3 regions of the Faecousia sp. genome follow, and region 3 is predicted to be linked to each of the others. Evidence: predicted binding sites of a transcription regulator. Region 3 holds the regulator's gene; each other region holds the start of a gene.

Region 1 (6,911 bases), on a different contig from region 3:
AAAGCGCGCCATGCGCGCGCGCCGTCCGGGAGCCCGTCAGGGCAGGGAGGACCGCCGTGGATGAGCTCAATGCCCTGCGCATGTCCTGCGAGGGCTGCACGGGCTGCGGCCTTGCCGCCACGCGCCACAGCGTCGTGTTCGGCGTCGGACCATGCCCCTCGCCCGTCGTCTTCATCGGGGAAGGCCCCGGCCAGCAGGAGGACCTGCGCGGCGAGCCATTCGTCGGCCCGGCCGGGCAGCTGCTCGACGACATGCTGTCCATCATCGACCTCGGGCGGCACAACTGCTATATCTGCAACATCGTCAAATGCCGCCCGCCCGGAAACCGCGATCCGCAGCCGCAGGAGCAGGACGCCTGCTTCGGCTGGCTCGAGCGGCAGCTCCGGCTGCTGCAGCCGAGCATCATCGTCTGCCTCGGGCGCATTGCGGCCATGCGGCTCATCCGGCCGGATTTCCGCATCACGCGGGAGCATGGCCAGTGGTTCGAGCGGAACGGCGTGCGCTATCTTGCCATGTATCATCCCTCCGCTCTGCTGCGGGACCCGGCGCGCCGCCCGGAGACATACACGGACCTGCTGACGCTGCGCGAGGCCGTGCGGACGCTCGGCCCGCTGCCGAATGCCTGAACCCGTACCGCCCCACCGGATTTTTTTCGCGGCGGGGCGCTCTTTTTTGCAGAAAACGGTTGTAATTTTTGTAATAATTTGTTACCATAAGGAAAAACAAAAGGAGCAGCCCATGAAACTGATCTCGTGGAACGTCAACGGCATCCGCGCCTGCCTGCAGAAGGGCTTTGAGGACGCCTTCCGGACGCTGAACGCCGATTTCTTCTGCCTGCAGGAGACGAAGGCACAGCCGCATCAGGTCGAACTGGACCTGCCGGGCTACCGGCAGTACTGGTACTCCGCCGAGAAGAAGGGCTACTCCGGCACGGCGATCTTTGCCCGGTACGAGCCGCTCGCCGTGACCTACGGCGTCGGCGTGGAGGAGCTGGACCACGAGGGGCGGCTCATCACGCTGGAATATCCGAACTGCTTTATCGCAACGTGCTACACGCCCAACGCGCAGGACGGATTAAAGCGCCTTGACCACCGCATGGCCTGGGACGATGCGTTCCGCGCCTATCTCGTCTCGCTCGACCGGCAGAAGCCGGTGATCGTCTGCGGCGACCTGAATGTGGCGCATCAGGAGATCGATCTGAAGAACCCCGGCCCGAACCGCGGCAACGCGGGCTTCTCGGACGAGGAGCGCGGCAAGTTCACCGAGCTGCTGCAGGCCGGGTTCACGGATACGTTCCGCTACCGCAATCCCGACCTCACGGGCGCGTATTCGTGGTGGAGCTACCGCTTCCATGCGCGGGAGAAGAACGCGGGCTGGCGCATTGACTATTTTCTGGTGTCCGACCGCCTGCGCGAGTCTGTTGCGGCCGCGCCCATTTATCAGGAAATTTACGGCTCCGACCACTGTCCGGTCGGTCTGGAGTTGGATCTGGAGGTATCTGCATGAAAAAGCAACGCATTATCCGCTGTCTCAGCGCGCTCCTGTGCTTGTGCCTGCTGGCAGGGTTCGCCCCTGCGGCCATGGCCTATTCGAATGTCAGCGACTGGGCAAAGTCCGAGGTCGCGGAGATGGAGGCGCTCGGCCTGCTGCCGGACTGCCTGCTGAACGCCGACCTTTCCGCCAATATCACGCGCGGCGAGATGTGCAAAATGGCCGTCGAGGTCTATGAGAACCTGATGAACGTGGAGGCATCCTGCGCCAGTGGGGCCAGGTATTTCACGGACACGCAGGAGATGGAGATCAACTTCGCCTTTGAGCAGGGCATCATCAACGGCTACGAGGACCAGACGTTCCGCCCAAATGAGCCGCTGAGCCGTCAGGACTTCTTCAAGATCACCTATAACCTGATGACGCGCGCGCTGTTCTGGAAGGACGAGAGCGTCGAGCCGTCCGATCTTTCCCAGTTTACGGACGCAGCCTCCGTCAGCGACTATGCGCTTGAGCCGACGCAGTATATGGTCGCGCTCGGCGTGGTGCGCGGCACCGGCACGGCCCTTGAGCCGAAGGGCACGACGGAGCGGCAGGCGGCCATCGCCATGTTCCGCCGCGCGTATTACATTGTCAGCGAGTGGCTGCGCAAAAATGATGATATGCCGGTCGATCCGGACCCGGATGACGACGGCGGCTACAGCGGCATCCCGGCGTGGGCCGTTGCAGAGTTCTCTGAGGTCGTGAAGCTCGGCATCATCCCGTCGAGCCTCGACAATGCAGACCTGAGCAAGCCCATCTCCCGCGCGCAGATGTGCTCCATTGCCATGCTGGCCTATAACGGCCTGATGGGCACGGAATACACGCCGTCCGGCACGGCGCACTTCACGGATACGAACGATCCGGACGTGAACGCGGCCTATGAGCTCAAGATCGTGCAGGGCTACGGTGACGGCCGCTTCGGCCCGAACGATACGCTGACGCGCGAGCAGTTCTTCAAAATTTCGTGCAACTTCATGCAGACTGTCGGCTATCCGACGGAGCAGAACCCGCGCGTGAACCGCTATTCTCTCAGTGAATTCTCCGACCTGAAGCAGCTTGCCGAGTGGGCCAAAACGCCGACGCGCCTGCTGTGCTACATCGGCGCGGTCAAGGGCAGCGACGGCAAGCTCCTGCCGCAGTCGTCCACCAGCAGTCTGGAGGCGCTTGTGATCTTCCTGCGCTGCTATAAGTTCACCACATCGTGGGACGGCACGATCGAGCAGCCCTCGCTGGCGGACGATCTGGTGGCCTACGCGCTGACGTTCGAGGGCTATGACTATGTCTACGGCGGCACAACGCCCGCAGGCTTCGACTGCTCCGGCTTCGTGCAGTATGTCTACCGCCACTTCGGCTTCAACATCACGCGCACGGCGACGTCGCAGTATTATAACGACGGCGAGCATGTCAGCCGCAGCGAGCTGATGCCGGGCGACCTCGTGTTCTTCGGCTCCGGCGGTGAGATCACGCATGTCGGCATTTACATCGGCGGCGGACGTTTCATCCACGCGGCCAATCCGCGCAAGGGCGTCATCATCAGCTCCCTGAGCGAGAGCTATTACAATGCCCGCTACTTCGGCGCGAACCGCATCATTTTTGAATGAACCATACGATCAAACATATAAAGCAGGCGTGTCATGTTTGGCACGCCTGCTTTTTACGGTGGCATAATAGCATGGGAAAGATCGTATTGTGCGAAACTGCATAGATAATGACTGTTATATTGCGTAATTTTGGAGAAAATATTTTCATCTGTACCTCTTGACAAAATCCAAAATGGTGGTATCATGGGGTCAAAAGAGGTTAGCACTCTACAGATGAGAGTGCTAAAGAGGCTCCGGCGAATGCGTCGGATGCTTCTTGAAACCCCTCGGCGGAATTCGCCGCCGGAGAGGAGAATGAGGTTATGAACACGAATCAGTATACGCAGAAAACACTGGAGGCCCTGCAGAGTGCGCAGACGATCGCAGCGGCGCATCAGAATCAGCAGATCGAGCAGGCTCACCTGCTTCTGGCTCTGCTGCAGCAGGACGGCGGGCTCATCCCGCAGCTGCTGAAGAAAATGGGCGTGAGCGTCGAGAGCCTGACGGCTGCGGCGCAGGCCGCCGTGGAAAAGCTGCCGGGCGTCAGCGGTTCCGGCCGGGATGCCGACAAATTCTATATTTCCCGCGGCATGGACAGCCTGATGGCTGAGGCCGAGCGCACGGCGCAGGGCATGCGGGACGAATACGTCTCCGTGGAGCACCTGTTCCTTGCCATGCTCGACACGGCCGACGAGACCGTCGCGCCGCTGTTTGCGGACTATCGCATCCGCAAGGAGGACTGCCTGAAGACCCTGCAGGCCATCCGCGGCAGCAGCCGCGTGACGACGGACAGCCCGGAGGACACCTATGAGGCGCTGCAGAAATACGGCACCGATCTGGTGAAGAACGCCCGCGAAAAGAAGACGGACCCGGTCATCGGCCGTGACGACGAGATCCGAAACGTCATCCGCATCCTGTCGCGCAAGTCGAAGAACAACCCCGTGCTCATCGGCGAGCCGGGCGTCGGCAAGACGGCCATTGCCGAAGGACTGGCGCAGCGGATCGTCCGCGGCGACGTGCCGAAGTCCCTGCAGGACAAGACGATCTTCTCGCTGGACATGGGCGCGCTCATCGCGGGCGCAAAGTACCGCGGCGAATTTGAAGAGCGCCTGAAGGCCGTCCTGAACGAAGTGAAGAACTCCGAGGGCCGCATCATCCTGTTCATCGATGAGCTGCACACCATCGTCGGCGCAGGCAAGACCGAGGGCAGTATGGACGCGGGCAACCTGCTCAAGCCGATGCTGGCGCGCGGCGAGCTGCACTGCATCGGCGCAACGACGCTCGATGAATACCGCAAGTATATCGAAAAGGACCCCGCGCTGGAGCGCCGTTTCCAGACCGTGCTCGTCAAGGAGCCGTCCGTCGAGGATACCATCGCCATCCTGCGTGGCCTGGAGGAGCGCTACGAGGTCTTCCACGGCGTGAAGATCACGGACCCCGCCATCATTGCGGCAGCCACGCTGTCTGACCGCTATATCACGGACCGCTTCCTGCCGGACAAGGCCATTGACCTCATCGACGAGGCCTGTGCCATGATCCGCACGGAGATGGATTCCATGCCGACGGAGCTGGACGTTATCCGCCGCAAGATCATCCAGATGGAGATCGAAGAGGCTGCGCTGAAGAACGAGACCGACGAGCTCTCGCAGGGCCGTCTGACGGAGCTGCGAAAGGAGCTGGCCGAGCAGCGCGATAAGTTCAACGCCATGAAGGCCCAGTGGGAAAACGAGAAGAATGCCATCGGCAAGGTCCAGCAGCTGCGTGAGCAGATCGAAAAGCTCGGTGCGCAGATCGAGCAGGCAGAGCAGAGCTATGACCTCGAGACGGCCGCCCGTCTGAAGTACGGCGAGTTGCCCGAGCTCAAGAAGCAGCTGGCGCAGGAAGAGGCGCTGGCGCAGAACGCCAAGCAGAGCAACCTCCTGCGCGACAAGGTCACGGAGGAGGAGATCGCAAAGATCGTCGAGCGCTGGACCGGCATCCCGGTCGCAAAGCTCGTCGAGGGCGAGCGCGAAAAGCTCCTGCATCTGGACGAGCAGCTGCATAAGCGCGTCGTGGGTCAGGATGAAGCCGTCCGCTCCGTCTCGGAGGCCATCCTCCGCAGCCGCGCCGGCATTCAGGACCCGAACCGCCCGCTCGGCTCGTTCCTGTTCCTCGGCCCGACGGGCGTCGGCAAGACCGAGCTCGCCAAGGCGCTGGCAGAGGCGCTGTTTGACGATGAGAAGAACCTCGTCCGCATCGATATGTCCGAATACATGGAGAAGTTCTCCGTGACGCGCCTGATCGGCGCGCCTCCCGGATACGTCGGCTATGACGAGGGCGGCCAGCTCACCGAGGCCGTGCGCCGCAAGCCGTACAGCGTCGTGCTGTTCGACGAGGTCGAAAAGGCCCATCCCGACGTCTTCAACATCCTGCTGCAGGTGCTTGACGACGGCCGTATCACCGATTCGCAGGGCCGCACCGTCGACTTCAAGAATACGATCCTGATCCTGACGAGCAACCTCGGCTCGGAGTATCTGCTGAACGGCATTACCGACAACGGCGAAATTTCCGAGGAGGCCCGTTCACAGGTCGAGCAGCTGCTGAAGCGTTCGTTCCGCCCCGAGTTCCTGAACCGTCTGGACGAGATCGTCTTCTATAAGCCGCTGACGAAGGAAAATATCGTCAAGATCATCGATCTGCAGATGGATGCGCTCAATGCACGTCTGGCTGACAAGCAGCTGCGCTGCGAGCTGACGCCGGAGGCCAAGCAGTTCATCATCGACGCAGCCTATGATCCGCAGTACGGTGCGCGTCCGCTCCGCCGCTATCTGCAGCACACAGTCGAGACGCTGCTGGCCCGCCGCATCGTCGAGGGCAATGTGTCGCCCGGCGCGACGCTCCGCGTCGAGGTGCGGGACGACGCCCTGCAGGTCGTCTGAGTGAATTCCAAACAGCCGGGGAGCGGGTTGCCGCTTCCCGGCTGTTTTTTACAAAAATGAAAAACAGGACTTGACAATCCTGTCGGAGTATGTTACTATTTTAGGGCTGATGCAAAGCCTGCCCACGCGGGTGTAGTATAACGGCTAGTACAACAGCCTTCCAAGCTGTGGGCGTGGGTTCGATTCCCATCACTCGCTCCAAATGCGCCAGTAGCTCATCTGGATAGAGCAACTGCCTTCTAAGCAGTAGGTAGGGGGTTCGAGTCCCTCCTGGCGTACCAGCGCAGGGATGCATCAGCTGCCACAAAGATCGGGTCGAAATATGGTGGGTGTAGCGTAGTTGGTTAACGCGTCAGATTGTGGCTCTGAAGATCGAGGGTTCGAGTCCCTTCACTCACCCCATTTTCCCCCGCGCCGGGGCTTGGCACACGCCGGATATTGGGATGTCGCCAAGTGGTAAGGCACCAGACTTTGACTCTGGCATTCGTAGGTTCGAGTCCTGCCATCCCAGCCATCGTCGGAGCAAAGTCACTTTGCTCCGAATTTTTTGCTTTATGACCCGCTAGCTCAGTTGGCAGAGCAATTGCCTTTTAAGCAATGGGTCTGGAGTTCGAATCTCCAGCGGGTCACCACGACCGGCAAACGCCTGATGACGTTTGCCGGTTTTTTTGACCTTTCGATGACCCTGAAACGGGGGAATCATTGAATTAACACATTACGAATACGATAACTCACGGTTCTTGCTTGCAATTTGCCGAATCCTGTGATATGCTGTCCGCGATGCTACCAGTACCCCGGTAGGCGGTTCTCCTCGAATTCATTCGGGGGTGACAACTTCTTTTTGCTCCCGATCGAAAGAGAGGGGGTGACAGGCATGGTTACA
Region 2 (6,911 bases), on a different contig from region 3:
CTCGGGGGCCTCCTGGTCCAGCTTCAGGCCGTCCATCAGGCCCTTCAGATATGCGGACTTTTCAGAGAGATTCATAGCGTTCTCCTTTCCAGATGTGGGCCGGATCAGCCCTTGGCGCGGCCCAGATATTCGCCCGTGCGGGTATCAATAGAGATCTTGTCGCCCTCGTTGATGAACAGGGGCACGCGGACCTCGGCACCGGTCTCAAGCGTAGCGGGCTTCAGCGTGTTGGTGGCGGTGTTGCCTGCAAGGCCCGGCTCGGTCTTCGTGACGACGAGATCGGCAAAGTTCGGAGCCTCGACGCTGAACACGTTGCCCTTGTAGGACAGGATCGTGCACTGGTCGTTCTCCTTGACAAACTTGAAGCTGGCGTCGAGAATGTTCTCGTCGACCGGCGTCATTTCGAACGTCTCCGGATCCATAAAATAATACAGGTTGCCGTCGTTATAGGAATAGTCCATCTTTCTGCGCTCGATGTAAGCGGTGGGATACTTGTCGTTCGGGTTGAACGTCGTCTCGGTAACGCCGCCGGTGATGACATTGCGCATCTTGACGCGGACAAAGGCTGCACCCTTGCCGGGCTTGACGTGCTGGAACTCGATGATCTGCATCACCTTGCCGTCCATGTCAAACGTAACGCCGTTCCGGAAATCACTGACTGAAATCATTGGTTTATCCTCCTGTGTTCCTCTCGAATACCATATCTGTTCCGAAGGTAAAAAAATGCGTTTCTATTTTAACCGATTTGTCAAAGAAATTCAAGTCTTTCGGCAAATTTCTCTGAGTTATCACCGCTTAAAGGATGGTCAGCTCCTTCGGGCTGTGCGTGATGACCTCGCAGCCGCCCTCGCGGAAGATCACGACATCCTCGATGCGGACGCCGAATTTGCCCGGAATGTAGATGCCCGGCTCTGCGGAGCACACAGCGCCGGCAGGGATCGGGTTCTCGTTGCGCGGGGTGCAATTCGGCGCTTCGTGGATCTCGAGACCGAGGCTGTGGCCATAGCTGTGGCCGAAATACGGGCCGTAGCCGGCCTCCGTGATGATGTCGCGGGCAGCGCCGTCGACGCTCTTGCCGCTCGCTCCTGCGTGGCTGGCCGCAATACCGGCGAGCTGGGCGCGCAGGACGGTGTCGTAGACCTTACGCATCTCCTCGGTCGCATGGCCGAGGGCGACGGTACGGGTCATATCGGAGCAGTAGCCCTGATACAGCACGCCGAAGTCCATGGTCACGAAGTCGCCGTCCTGCAGGACGCGGCTCCCGGCGACGCCGTGCGGCATGCTCGTGTTCGGTCCGGAGACGACGATCGGGTCAAAGGACAGGCCCTCTGCGCCGTTCTTATACAGGCAGTAGATCAGCTCGGCCTCGAGCTCCTTCTCGGTCATGCCGGTGTGGATGCGAGTGCAGACCTCGGTGAAGGCGCGATCTGTGATCTCCTGCGCCTTGCGCATGCGGGCAAGCTCCCAGTCCTCCTTGCTGGCGCGGAAGGCGTTGATCTCCTTCTGCAGCGGAACGAACTTGACGGGAAGCGCGGCCTCAAAGCCGTTGAGCTCTGCGACGGTGAGATATTCGTCCTCAAAGCCGAGCGTCTCCACGCCGAACTCGTCCAGCGTGGTCTTCAGCGCCTGCATCATCGGATTGTTCAGGCCGATCTCCACGACCTCAAAGCCCTTGAGGTTCTTCTGCGCGGACTCGATGTAGCGGCTGTCGGTGAAATAGCGAGCGCCCTGCGCGGAGACAACGGCAACGCCCTCGGCGATGTCAAACTCCGCCGCATACATGCGGCTGTAGCGCGAGGTCAGCAGAAGGCCCTGCACGCCGTCGTGCAGCAGAGAACGGTATTTTTCCAGATTGGTCATGTTTCTACTCTCCTTTTTCGCGCCATGGCGAGAAACGGCAGCTCCAGCAGGTGCCGCAGCTTCAGCCAGACGGTATGATTATGAATGGATCGCACGGCGATCGCCGTGATCCCGGCGCGCTTTGCGCCGAGTACATCAGTATAGATCTGATCGCCCACGAGTGCGGTCTGCTGCGGAGCGGCTCCGTAGCGGGCCATGGCCTCCCGGATGCCGCGTGTGCCGGGCTTGGCGGCATGCGTCACGCAGGGAACGTGATATTGCTGCGAGAAATGCGGCACGCGCTGCTTATGGCTGTTGGAGACGATGCACAGCGTGATGCCTGCGTCCTGCATCCCGGCGATCCAGTCCAGAAGCGGCTGCTCCGGCCGGTCCGTCGTGTAGGGAAGCATGGTGTTGTCAAAGTCCATCAGCAGCAGACGGATGCCGTGCTCACGAAGAAACGCCGGGCGGATCTGCGTGATGGTTTGGAAAATGAAGTCAGGTAAAAATGACAGCATATTCTCCTCGGGTATTCCATAGGTTGATTCTGAGGTTCCCATGTTTAGGGTTCTCCTTATTATAGCACGCAGGGGGAGGTTTGTCTATTGCCTGTTCCGGTGTATTTGGCGGCAAATTGTAAAGAAATTGCAACATTTACCGGCCGGGCCGCCGTGCTCGGCCTCGGCTTTCTGCCGGATGGCGGGGCCCGCATCCCGGCGTGCCCGCTGCAGGGACATATGGCCGTCATCGACGACGCCGTCCTGCCGCAGCGCGTTCCGGAAGAGACGCTGGACCGGCTTGCGGCCCGGTGCGGCGGGGGGTGTTGTCTGGATTTTCTGCGCACGCCCGGCCCCGTGCACCGCGCCGTGGCGCAGGGCCTGCAGCGGCGGCTCGGGAATGCCCCGATGCTGCTGCCCGCGGCTTATCACGCCTTTGCGCCGGAAGCGCTGCCGGTCCTCTCCTGCCTGCGGCCCTGCAATGCATGGGACGGCTTTGTCCGGTCGGCGGAGCGGCGCTTCCCGAACGGCTGGGCGCTGGAGCTGACGCCGTGGGAGGCAGAGCTTCCGGCCCCGCCGCTCCCCTATCCCGGCGGCATGCTCCCGGCCGCGCTGTGCAGCTGCGAGAAAAGCCCGGCGGGCCTGCGCTACTTTGACACGCCGGAGTCGCTCCGGCAGAAGCTGGCGCACGCAGCGGCACATGGCTGCCGCTGCGCCATCGGTCTGTGGCAGGAGCTCCAGCCGTTTTTCCCGGAGCGGGATGGATAAGACCGGGATGCGGCTGCGCGCAGCTTTTCCGTGTGCGGCATAGAAATGCTCCCCATATGAGGATGGTGATCTTTACTTCACTGTCTCTCATAGAGGGAGCATATTCTGTTTCGCGCTTTACGCAGAGATGGACTTGGCTCAGCCGATCAGCTCGCAGACGAGATCCGTATAGGCCGTCGGGTCTTCGAGCGGGAGGTTTGCCATCAGCAGGCCCTGATCGTAGAGAAGCTCTGCCAGCTTTTTGGCGCGCTCCGGATCGGATTCCCTGCTCTCGGACAGACGCTGCAGCAGCGGATGCTCCGGGTTGACCTCCAGAATGCGGCCGCAGTGATAATCGGACGACGGGTCGACCGTGTGCATGTACTTCTCCATCTCGAAGCTCATGCCGCCGTCCGGGACCATAGTTACGGCATGGCTGCCCAGCTCCGTCGAAACGCGTACGTCCTTGACCTTCTCACCGAGGCTCTCCTTCAGGAAGTCCACGCCGGACTGGAAGGCCTTGGCCTTCTCCTCGGCGGCTTTTTTCTCCTCCTCGGTCGCAAGGTCGAGGTCGTCGGTCAGAATGTTGCGGAACTCATGCTCGGCGTAGGTATTGAGCGTCTGCGGAATGAACGTGTCGACCTGCTCCGTCATGAGCAGCACATCAAAGCCGCGTTCACGCAGCAGCTGGGTCTGCGGAAGCTGCGAAAGGCGCGCTGCGCTGTCGCCGGTGGCAAAGTAAATGTGCTTCTGGGACTCGGGCATGGCGTCGCAGTATTCCTTGAGCGTGATGTCCTTCCCCTCTTTGTCGGAACGGAACTCCACGAGGTCCTGCAGCAGGTCCTTGTGCATGCCGTAGTCCGAGACGAGGCCAAACTTCAGCTGGCGGCCGAAGGCGGCATAGAATGTCTCATATTTCTCACGGTCGTCCTTCAGCATGCGCTCCAGCTCGGCCTTGATCTTCTTTTCGAGGTTGGCGGCGATGACCTTCAGCTCTCTCGTGCGCTGCAGCATCTCGCGGCTGATGTTCAGGCTCAGGTCCTGCGTGTCGACCACGCCGCGGACGAAGCGGAAGTGCTCCGGCAGCAGGTCGGCGCAGTTTTCCATGATGAGCACGCCGGAGGAATAAAGCTGCAGACCGGCCTTATAGTCGCGGGTGTAGAAGTCATACGGAGCCTTTGCCGGGATATACAGCAGGGCCTTATAGGTCACGGCGCCCTCGACGCCGAAGTGCAGCACGCTCAGCGGCTTTTCGTAGTCGAAGAATTTTTCGTGATAGAAGTTGTTGTACTCCTCCTCCGTGACATCCTTCTTGGCCTTCTGCCAGATTGGGATCATGGAGTTGAGCGTCTGCTCCTCGCGGACGGTCTCATACTTCGGCTCCTCGCCCTCCTTCGGCTCGTTCACGAGCTTCTGGCTGGAGACCTCCATGCGGATCGGATAGCGGATGTAGTCGGAGTATTTGCGGACAAGGCTGCGCAGGCGGTATTCGGACAGATAATCGGAATACTTGTCCTCGTCCGTGTCGGCCTTGAGCGTCAGGATGACGTCGGAACCGGCGGCTGCGCGCTCGCACGGCTCCATGGTGTAGCCGTCTGCGCCCTCGGACTCCCACTTCCAGGCCTCGTCGCTGCCGAAGCGGCGGGAAATAACCGTGACCTTCTCGGCGACCATGAATGCGGCATAGAAGCCGACGCCGAACTGACCGATGATGTCGATATCATCGCTCTTCTCCATTTCCTTCTTGAAGCGGAGTGAACCGCTGTGAGCGATGGTACCGAGGTTCTCCTCCATCTCCTCGCGGGTCATGCCGATGCCGTTATCGGAAACGGTCAGCGTGCGCGCCGTCTCATCCGTGGACAGATGAATAGCAAAATCGCTCCGGCTCAAGCCGACGGTGTCGTCCGTCAGGGCCTGATAGGCCAGCTTGTCGATGGCATCGGAGGCGTTGGAGATCAGCTCGCGCAGGAAGATCTCGCGGTGTGTATAGATCGAATTGATCATCAGGCCCAGCAGGCGTTTCGATTCTGCCTGAAACTGTTTCTTTTCCATATGGATCAACTTCCTTATTTCGTATTGGCACTCTTGGTGCCTGAGTGCTAAATCCTATTATAGCCGCTTTTCCGTGTTTTGCAAGAGCTGTCACAATTTTTTTACACTTTCTTTTCTGCAGAATCTGTGGTACACTGTTGCCGAGGTGATTCCAATGATTACGATCAGCGATCTTGCGCTGCAATATAGCGGAACGTTCCTGTTCCAGCATGTCGATCTGCAGTTTACCGCTGGCAATTGCTACGGTGTGATTGGCGCAAACGGTGCGGGCAAGTCCACATTCCTGAAGCTGCTCTCGGGCGAGCTGGACTCCACGAAGGGCACGATCTCCATCAAGCCGGGCCTGCGTATGTCTGTCCTCAAGCAGGACCAGTTCCGTTACGATGCCTATACCATCCTCGACACGGTCATTATGGGCAACCAGCGCCTGTATGATATCATGAAACAAAAGGACGCCCTGTATGCCAAGCCCGATTTTTCCGATGAGGACGGCCTGCTGGCTTCGGAGCTGGAGACGGAGTTCGCAGAGCTGAACGGCTGGGAGGCCGAGTCCGATGCCAGCCGCATCCTGCAGGGCCTCGGTGTGCCCGTGGAGCTGCACAACGACCGTATGGCCGACACCGACGGCCGTATCAAGGTCAAGGTCCTGCTGGCACAGGCCCTGTTCGGTCAGCCGGACATCATCCTCCTCGACGAGCCGACGAACAACCTCGACATTGAGTCCATCAACTGGCTGGAAAATTTCATCCTGGACTACGAGGACAACGGCCTTGTCATCGTCGTGAGCCACGACCGCCATTTCCTGAATACCGTCTGCACACATATCGTCGATATCGACTACGGAAAGATCCGCATGTATGTCGGCAACTACGACTTCTGGTATGAGTCGAGCCAGCTCATGCAGAACCTCATTCGCAGCAAGAACAAGCGCAATGAGGAAAAGATCGCCGAGCTGCAGGCCTTTATCTCCCGCTTCTCTGCCAACAAGGCCAAGAGCAAGCAGGCCACGGCCCGCCGCCGTCTGCTCGATAAGCTCAGCGTCGAGGAGATGCCTGCTTCGTCCCGCCGCTACCCCTTTGTCGGGTTCACGCAGGAGCGCGAGGTCGGCAAGGACATCCTGTTCGTGACGGACGTCTCGAAGACCGTCGACGGCGTGAAGCTGCTGGACAAGGTTTCGTTCATCGTCAACCGCGGCGACAAGATCGCTTTTGTCGGCGAGAACGAGGTCGCACAGACGACCATGTTCAAGATCCTCATGGGCGAGCTGGAGCCGGATGAGGGCACGGTCAAATGGGGCGTTTCCACGTCACAGAGCTACTTCCCCAAGGACAACAGCGAGTATTTCGACGGCCACGACGAGACGCTTGTCGACTGGCTGCGCCAGTTCTCCGAAAAGAAGGATGACGTGTATCTGCGCGGCTTCCTCGGGCGGATGCTGTTCTCCGGCGAGGATGTGTTCAAATCCGTTAAGGTGCTCTCCGGCGGTGAGAAGGTCCGCTGCATGCTCTCGCGCATGATGCTCTCGGGAGCGAACGTGATCCTGCTCGATCAGCCGACGAACCATCTGGACATGGAGTCCATTCAGGCCGTGAACAAGGGCCTCATCGCCTTCCCGGGAAATATCCTGCTGGCCAGCCACGACCACGAGATGCTGCAGTCCGTGGCGAACCGCATCATTGAATTCCGCCCAGACGGCACGATCTGCGACCGCCTCGGGACATACGACGAGTATCTGGAGTATCAGGCGGCGCTGAAAAATTCATAAATCCGTCACCG
Region 3 (6,911 bases):
CTGCGTGTCGGACGTGGTCATCGATCTGAAGTGCGGCCGCGTGGCCGCGCTCGTCGTGCCCGTGCCGTGCCGCCTGTTCGGCCTGCTTGGCCGCCGCGATGACTATGTTATCCCGTGGGAGCAGGTCCGCCGTGTCGGCGCGGACATTATTCTCATTGAGTCCGAGCTGGATAAGACCCGCTGTCCCCGCCGGAAGAAGGAATTTTTCTGAGAAATCGGAAAAATCGGACCAGTTTTTCGCAAAAAACGCTTGAAAACTGAAACTTCCTCCTGTATAATAGTACGGCGTGGGCAAAGGCCCGCAAATTCAGAACCCACACAGCCCGGGATGCTCCGTCCCAGTGCCGCCTCGGCGGTGGACGGGGAAGAGGAACGGACTGGAGGTCAAAACAAAAAGGAGAAACACAAAATGGCAGTCGTATCTATGAAGAGTCTGCTCGAAGCAGGCGTCCACTTTGGTCATCAGACCAGACGCTGGAACCCCAAGATGGCTCCGTACATCTACACGGAGCGCAACGGCATCTATATCATCGATCTGCAGAAGACCGTCAAGAAGATCGAAGAGGCCTACAACTTCGTCCGTGATCTTGCCGCCAACGGCGAGAACATCCTGTTCGTCGGCACGAAGAAGCAGGCGCAGGACGCCATCAAGGAAGAGGCGGAGCGCGTCGATCAGTATTATGTCAACGCCCGCTGGCTCGGCGGCATGCTGACGAACTTCAAGACCATGCGCACCCGTATCGACCGTCTGGCTCAGCTGCGCAAGATGCAGGAGGACGGCACGTTCGCCATGCTCCCCAAGAAGGAAGTCATCAAGCACGAGGGCGAGATCGCCAAGCTCGAGAAGTATCTCGGCGGCGTGAAGAACATGAAGAAGCTCCCCGGCGCCCTGTTCATCGTTGACCCCCGCAAGGAGCGCAACGCCATCGCCGAGGCCCGCAAGCTGCACATCCCCATCGTCGCCATCGTCGATACGAACTGCGACCCGGACGAGATCGACTATGTCATCCCCGGCAACGATGACGCCATCCGCGCCATCCGCCTGATCGTCGCCACTATGGCTAACGCCGTGCAGGAAGGCCGTCAGGGCGAGGCCAACACCGAGGCCGCTCCGGCTGCCGAGGCTGCTGCCGAATAATCCCATCCGGTTCATTGGAAACCAGACGCCCGCCGCGTGCGGCGGGCGTTTTTTCGAAACAGAAGATACAGGAGGATATAACCATGGCATTTACTGCTGCTGATGTCAAGAAACTGCGTGAAATGACCAACGTCGGCATGATGGACTGCAAGAAGGCACTGTCCGAGAATGACGGCGATATGGACAAGGCCATTGAGTGGCTGCGCGAAAAGGGCCTGGCGAAGGCCGCCAAGAAGTCCAGCCGCATCGCTGCCGAGGGCATGGCTTACGCCACCGTCGAGAACGGCGTCGGCGTCGTCGTCGAGGTCAATGCCGAGACCGACTTCGCTTCCAAGACCCCGCTGTTCGTCGATTTTGTCAAGGATATCGCCAAGGTCGTCGCTGCGGACGCTCCCGCAGACATCGAGGCCCTGAAGAACTGCAAGTACCCCGGCTCCGAGCTGACCGTCGGCGAGATGATCCCCGAGAAGGTCATGGTCATCGGCGAGAACATCCAGATCCGCCGCTTTGCCCGCTTCCCGGAGAACTTCAGCGTCGCTTACGTCCATGCGGGCGGCAAGATCGGCGTCCTCGTCAACCTCGAGGTCTCCGGCGGCATCGACGCGACCGTGATCGGCAAGGATATCGCCATGCAGATCGCCGCTCTGAACCCGCGCTTCTGGGATAAGAGCCAGGTCAGCGAAGACGTGCTCGCAGAAGAGAAGAAGATCCTCGTCGCCCAGATGGACAACGACGAGAAGATGGCCTCCAAGCCCCTGCAGGTCAAGGAGAAGATCGCCGCCGGCAAGATGAACAAGTTCTTCGAGGAGAACTGCCTCCTGCAGCAGGCGTTCGTCAAGGACGGCAGCGTCACGGTCGAGCAGTATATGAACAGCGCTGCCAAGGCGCTGGGCGGCTCCGTGAAGTTTGTCGACGCCGTTCGCTTTGAGAAGGGCGAGGGCATCGAGAAGAAGGTCGACGATTTCGCCGCTGAAGTCGCCGCCGCTGCCGGTCTGGCAAAGTAATTCAAGATCGCACAGCTTATCCCGCCGGGTCTCCCGGCGGGATTCAGCTTGTCAAAAAAGTCCCTTTGGACTTTTTCGCCAAGCTGCTTCCAGAATTGCAAAATCAAATTTTGCAGCATGATTTTGCAATTCTGCCGCTGCGGCGGGTTATTTGACGCGAAAGGACACCCTGACGGTTTCCTTTCACACTTTTCTTCCCTCCGAAATTTTCGGCTGGGCAGGTTTTTTTGACAGTCTGCATCCCGCCGGGTCTCCTGGCGGGATTTTTCTATTTTGTAGGGGAGCGGCATGCCGCTCCCGGCGGTACGCTGCCGACCCGAACAGACTATTGTTAAAATGGAAATGGCCCCAGATTTGTCATTGCGAGGGCGCTTTGCGCCCGTGGCAATCTCGAGAAGGCACTGGCGATTCGCACAGGCCACCGTTAAAATGGTATGCACCGATTGCGTCTGTAGCGGCGCTCAGTGAGCGCCATGGGCAGTTGCAAATATGGAGGCATTCCCGGCGAATGTGCAATGCCTCCAAGTTTGTCATTGCGAGGGCACTTTGCGCCCGTGGCAATCTCGCAGTACCCGGCAGAATCACAGGAAAGCTATCGGCGAAATCGCAACTGCCTGCCCGAGATTGCCACGTCGGCCTGCGGCCTCCTCGCAATGACAAACTTGGGGGCCTCGCGCCGCTGAATTGCTGCTGTACTACCTGCAACTGCCTTAGGCGCTCAGGGAGCGCCGCTGCAGCCGAGCCGTCCAAATATCCGGGTATGCATCCCCGGAAATGCGGGAAAGCTGTCGCTGTGGGAGGGTTCACAAAACGTTCAAAAAAAACTTCCGTTTGGGTATTGACAAAGTTGCGTTTGGGGGGTATAGTTAGCTTAGCACTCAGGGGTACGGAGTGCTAAAGGAAAACAAGGAGGTCAAAGCCATGGAGCTTTCGGAGCGCAAACAGAAGATTCTGAAGGCCATTGTCGACCTCTACATCCGCAGCGCAGAGCCGGTCGGCTCCAAGACGATCGCCGCGCTGCCGGACATGAACTTCTCCTCTGCGACCATCCGCAACGAAATGGCCGAGCTGACGACGCTCGGCTTTCTGGAGCAGCCGCACACGTCGGCCGGGCGCATCCCGAGCCCCGCGGGCTACCGCTTCTACATCGACCGTCTGATGCAGGATTACCGCCTCTCCGTCGACGAGACGCAGAGCATCAATCAGGCCATGGAATCGCGTATGCAGGAGCTGGACAAGGCCATGAGCCAGGTCGGCAAGCTCGTCTCCAAGCTGACGAACCTCCCGGCCTATACCATGACGGCTCCGGCCGGGGAAGTGACTGTCCGCCATTTCGAGATCATCCTCGCGGACGCCGGGAGCTTCATTCTCGTGGTCATGACGTCCGATGAAAACGTCAAGAACCGCCTCATCAAGCTGCCGCTGCATGTGACGGAGCAGGACCTCAAGCTCCTGTCCGCCGTGCTCAATGCGAGCCTCACCGGGCTTCCCGCCTCCGGCTTCACGCCAGAGGTCATGAACCGCGTGACGCGCAGCGCAGGCGCCGCAGCGAGCCTCGTGCCCGTCATCGTCGATTTTACGACGCATGTGCTCGAGGAGGCTCATCGCTCGGAAATTTACCTTACCGGGCAGAACCGTCTGCTGGGCCAGCCGGAATATCAGGACCTGACCAAGGCACAGGAGGTGCTCGGCGCACTGGATGAAGACACGCTCTCCAACCTGCCCGCCCGGCTCGATCCGGACAGCCCCGTTCAGATCCTCGTCGGCCCGGAAAACGTTGCGCAGGAGCTGAAGGATACCTCCGTCGTCGTGACGCGCTTTGACATCGGCGACGGCATGCAGGGCATGATCGGTGTGGTCGGCCCGCAGCGCATGGATTACGCACAGATCACCGCACGATTAAGCTACTTTGCCGAAGGGCTTGGCCGGATGTTCGGCAAGCCGGAGCTGCCCGCGGCCCCGAAGCCGGAGGTGCACGAGGCAAAGGAGGAGGAATAAATTTTGGCAAAGAAACACGAAGAACCCGAAAAGAACGAGAAGGAGCCTGCCGCTCCGGAGGCCGCCAAGCAGGCGGAAGCGCCGAAGCAGCCGGAAGGCTCCAAGCAAAAGGCCGAGTCCAAACAGCCCGATGCGCTGGAGCAGGCCAAGGCCGCGCAGGCGCAGGAGCACGATCAGTTTCTGCGGCTGGCTGCAGAATATGACAACTTCCGCAAGCGCACGCAGCGCGAAAAGGACGGCATCTATCAGGATGCCGTTGCTGATACGGTGAAGAAGTTCCTTCCCGTCTATGATAACCTCGAGCGGGCCCTGCATCACGAGACCGCAGACGAGGCCTATAAAAAGGGCGTGGAGATGACCCTGACAGAGCTTGTCAAGATCCTCGACGCGCTGGGCATCAAGCCCTTCGGCGAAGCGGGCGAGACCTTCGATCCGCAGCGCCACAATGCCGTGATGCACATCGAGGACGAGAGCCTCAGGGAAAACGTCATCGCAGAGGTTTTCCAGACCGGCTTTGCCCACGGCGATAAGGTCATCCGCTTCGCCATGGTGAAGGTCGCAAATTAAATCAGTAAGTTACTTCTAAGTTACTTCTTTGGGAGGATTTGAATTATGGGAAAAATTATTGGTATTGATCTTGGCACGACGAATTCCTGTGTCGCCGTGATGGAAGGCGGCGAGCCCGTCGTTATCGCGAATGCCGAAGGCAATCGCACCACTCCGTCCGTTGTTGCATTCTCGAAGACCGGTGAGCGTATGGTCGGTCAGGTCGCAAAGCGTCAGGCCGTTACGAACGCAGACCGCACGATCTCTTCGATCAAGCGCCACATGGGCACCGACTATAAGGTCGACATCGACGGCAAGAAGTACACCCCGCAGGAGATCTCCGCTATGATCCTGCGCAAGCTGAAGGCGGACGCCGAGGCTTACCTGGGCCAGCCTGTGACCGAAGCGGTCATCACCGTCCCGGCTTACTTCAACGACGCTCAGCGTCAGGCCACGAAGGACGCAGGCAAGATCGCCGGCCTGGAGGTCAAGCGTATCATCAACGAGCCGACGGCCGCTGCACTGGCCTACGGTGTCGATAAGGAATCCTCGCAGAAGATCATGGTCTATGATCTGGGCGGCGGCACGTTCGATGTCTCCATTCTGGACATCGGCGACGGCGTCATCGAGGTCCTTGCCACGAACGGCAACACCCACCTCGGCGGCGATGATTTCGATCAGTGCATCATCGATTACCTTGTTGCCGAGTTCAAGAAGGCCGAGGGCATCGACCTCTCCGGCGATAAGGTTGCCATGCAGCGCCTGAAGGAAGCTGCCGAGAAGGCGAAGATCGAGCTGTCCGGCGTGACGAGCTCCACCATCAACCTGCCGTATATCACGGCGGACGCCACCGGCCCGAAGCATCTGGATGTCACGCTGACGCGCGCAAAGTTCAATGAGCTGACGGCCCACCTCGTGCAGGATACGCTAAAGCCCGTCCGTCAGGCCATGGCAGACGCCGGTCTGAAGGCAAGCGACCTGAGCAAGGTCCTGCTCGTCGGCGGCTCGAGCCGTATCCCGGCCGTGCAGGAGGCTGTCAAGAGCATCACCGGCAAGGAAGGCTTCAAGGGCATCAACCCCGATGAGTGCGTGGCTGTCGGCGCGGCCATCCAGGGCGGCGTCCTTGGCGGCGACGTCAAGGGTATGGTCCTGCTGGATGTCACCCCGCTGTCCCTCGGCATCGAGACCATGGGCGGCGTGTTCACCCGCCTGATCGATCGCAACACCACCATCCCGACGCACAAGAGCCAGATCTTCTCCACCGCTGCAGACGGCCAGACCTCCGTTGAGGTCCATGTCCTGCAGGGCGAGCGTGAAATGGCTGCCTACAACAAGACGCTGGGCAAGTTCCAGCTCACCGGCATCGCTCCGGCGCCCCGCGGCGTGCCGCAGATCGAGGTCAGCTTCGACATCGATGCCAACGGCATCGTGAATGTCTCCGCAAAGGACCTCGGCACCGGCAAGGAGCAGAACATCACCATCACCGCTTCCTCCAACCTCTCCAAGGAGGACATCGACAAGGCCGTCAAGGAGGCCGAGCAGTTCGCCGCTGAGGATAAGAAGCACAAGGATGAGGTCGATACCCATAACGCAGCCGATCAGGTCATCTACCAGACGGAGAAGACCCTGAACGAGCTTGGCGACAAGGTCTCCGAGTCCGAGAAGGCGCCTGTGCAGGCCGCTCTCGAGGATCTGAAGACGAAGAACAAGGGCAACGACATCGAGGCCATCAAGGCCGCGACCGACGCCGTGCAGAAGGCGTTCTACGCCATCTCCGAGAAGCTGTATCAGCAGGCCACCCCGCAGCAGGGCGAGGCCAACAACGGCGGTGCAGCGAACAACGGCGGCCATGACGACGGCGTAGTCGATGCGGACTACGAGGAAGTCAAGGATTAAGGACGAATGTATGCGGCAGGCGGCGGCTTCGGCCACCGCCTGCCCTGCGTCGGCCGCCCGAAAGGGTATCAGGAGAGGTGAGCAGCATGGCAAATGAGAACAAGCGAGATTATTATGAGGTCCTTGGCCTCAAAAAGGATGCGACGGACGCCGATATCAAGCGCGCCTACCGCAAGCTTGCCGCGCAGTATCATCCGGACGTGAACCACGATCCGGGCGCGGAAGAAAAATTCAAGGAGATCAACGAGGCCAACGAGGTGCTCTCCGATCCGGATAAGCGCGCGCGCTACGATCAGTACGGCTTCGCGGGTGTCGACCCGAATTTCAAC

Evidence for each region. The regulator HrcA, encoded in region 3, represses chaperone genes, less so after heat shock. The targets are predictions, from matches to a motif close to TGTTAGCACTCNNNNNNNNNGAGTGCTAACA.
Region 1: the regulator HrcA is predicted to act here: its motif matches at 3,329-3,359, upstream of clpB (ATP-dependent chaperone ClpB).
Region 2: the regulator HrcA is predicted to act here: its motif matches at 5,158-5,188, upstream of htpG (molecular chaperone HtpG).

Annotation. Positions count from the first base shown of each region.
Region 1 is NZ_DBFZUT010000003.1:45,672-52,582, forward strand. It holds gene ACMKFF_RS00345 (D-alanyl-D-alanine carboxypeptidase family protein) at 1-64, shown strand, start outside; gene ACMKFF_RS00350 (uracil-DNA glycosylase) at 57-626, shown strand; gene ACMKFF_RS00355 (exodeoxyribonuclease III) at 739-1,506, shown strand; gene ACMKFF_RS00360 (NlpC/P60 family protein) at 1,503-3,131, shown strand; gene clpB (ATP-dependent chaperone ClpB) at 3,434-6,028, shown strand; tRNA gene ACMKFF_RS00370 (tRNA-Gly) at 6,155-6,229, shown strand; tRNA gene ACMKFF_RS00375 (tRNA-Arg) at 6,233-6,309, shown strand; tRNA gene ACMKFF_RS00380 (tRNA-His) at 6,354-6,430, shown strand; tRNA gene ACMKFF_RS00385 (tRNA-Gln) at 6,468-6,542, shown strand; tRNA gene ACMKFF_RS00390 (tRNA-Lys) at 6,585-6,660, shown strand.
Region 2 is NZ_DBFZUT010000071.1:14,939-21,849, forward strand. It holds gene ACMKFF_RS07690 (CD1247 N-terminal domain-containing protein) at 1-75, opposite strand, end outside; gene efp (elongation factor P) at 105-668, opposite strand; gene ACMKFF_RS07700 (M24 family metallopeptidase) at 796-1,860, opposite strand; gene ACMKFF_RS07705 (YqeG family HAD IIIA-type phosphatase) at 1,857-2,357, opposite strand; gene ACMKFF_RS07710 (hypothetical protein) at 2,445-3,104, shown strand; gene htpG (molecular chaperone HtpG) at 3,243-5,135, opposite strand; gene ACMKFF_RS07720 (ABC-F family ATP-binding cassette domain-containing protein) at 5,290-6,900, shown strand.
Region 3 is NZ_DBFZUT010000059.1:2,365-9,275, forward strand. It holds gene ACMKFF_RS06345 (PRC-barrel domain-containing protein) at 1-211, shown strand, start outside; gene rpsB (30S ribosomal protein S2) at 410-1,138, shown strand; gene tsf (translation elongation factor Ts) at 1,222-2,142, shown strand; gene hrcA (heat-inducible transcriptional repressor HrcA) at 3,064-4,140, shown strand; gene ACMKFF_RS06365 (nucleotide exchange factor GrpE) at 4,144-4,707, shown strand; gene dnaK (molecular chaperone DnaK) at 4,753-6,582, shown strand; gene dnaJ (molecular chaperone DnaJ) at 6,669-6,911, shown strand, end outside.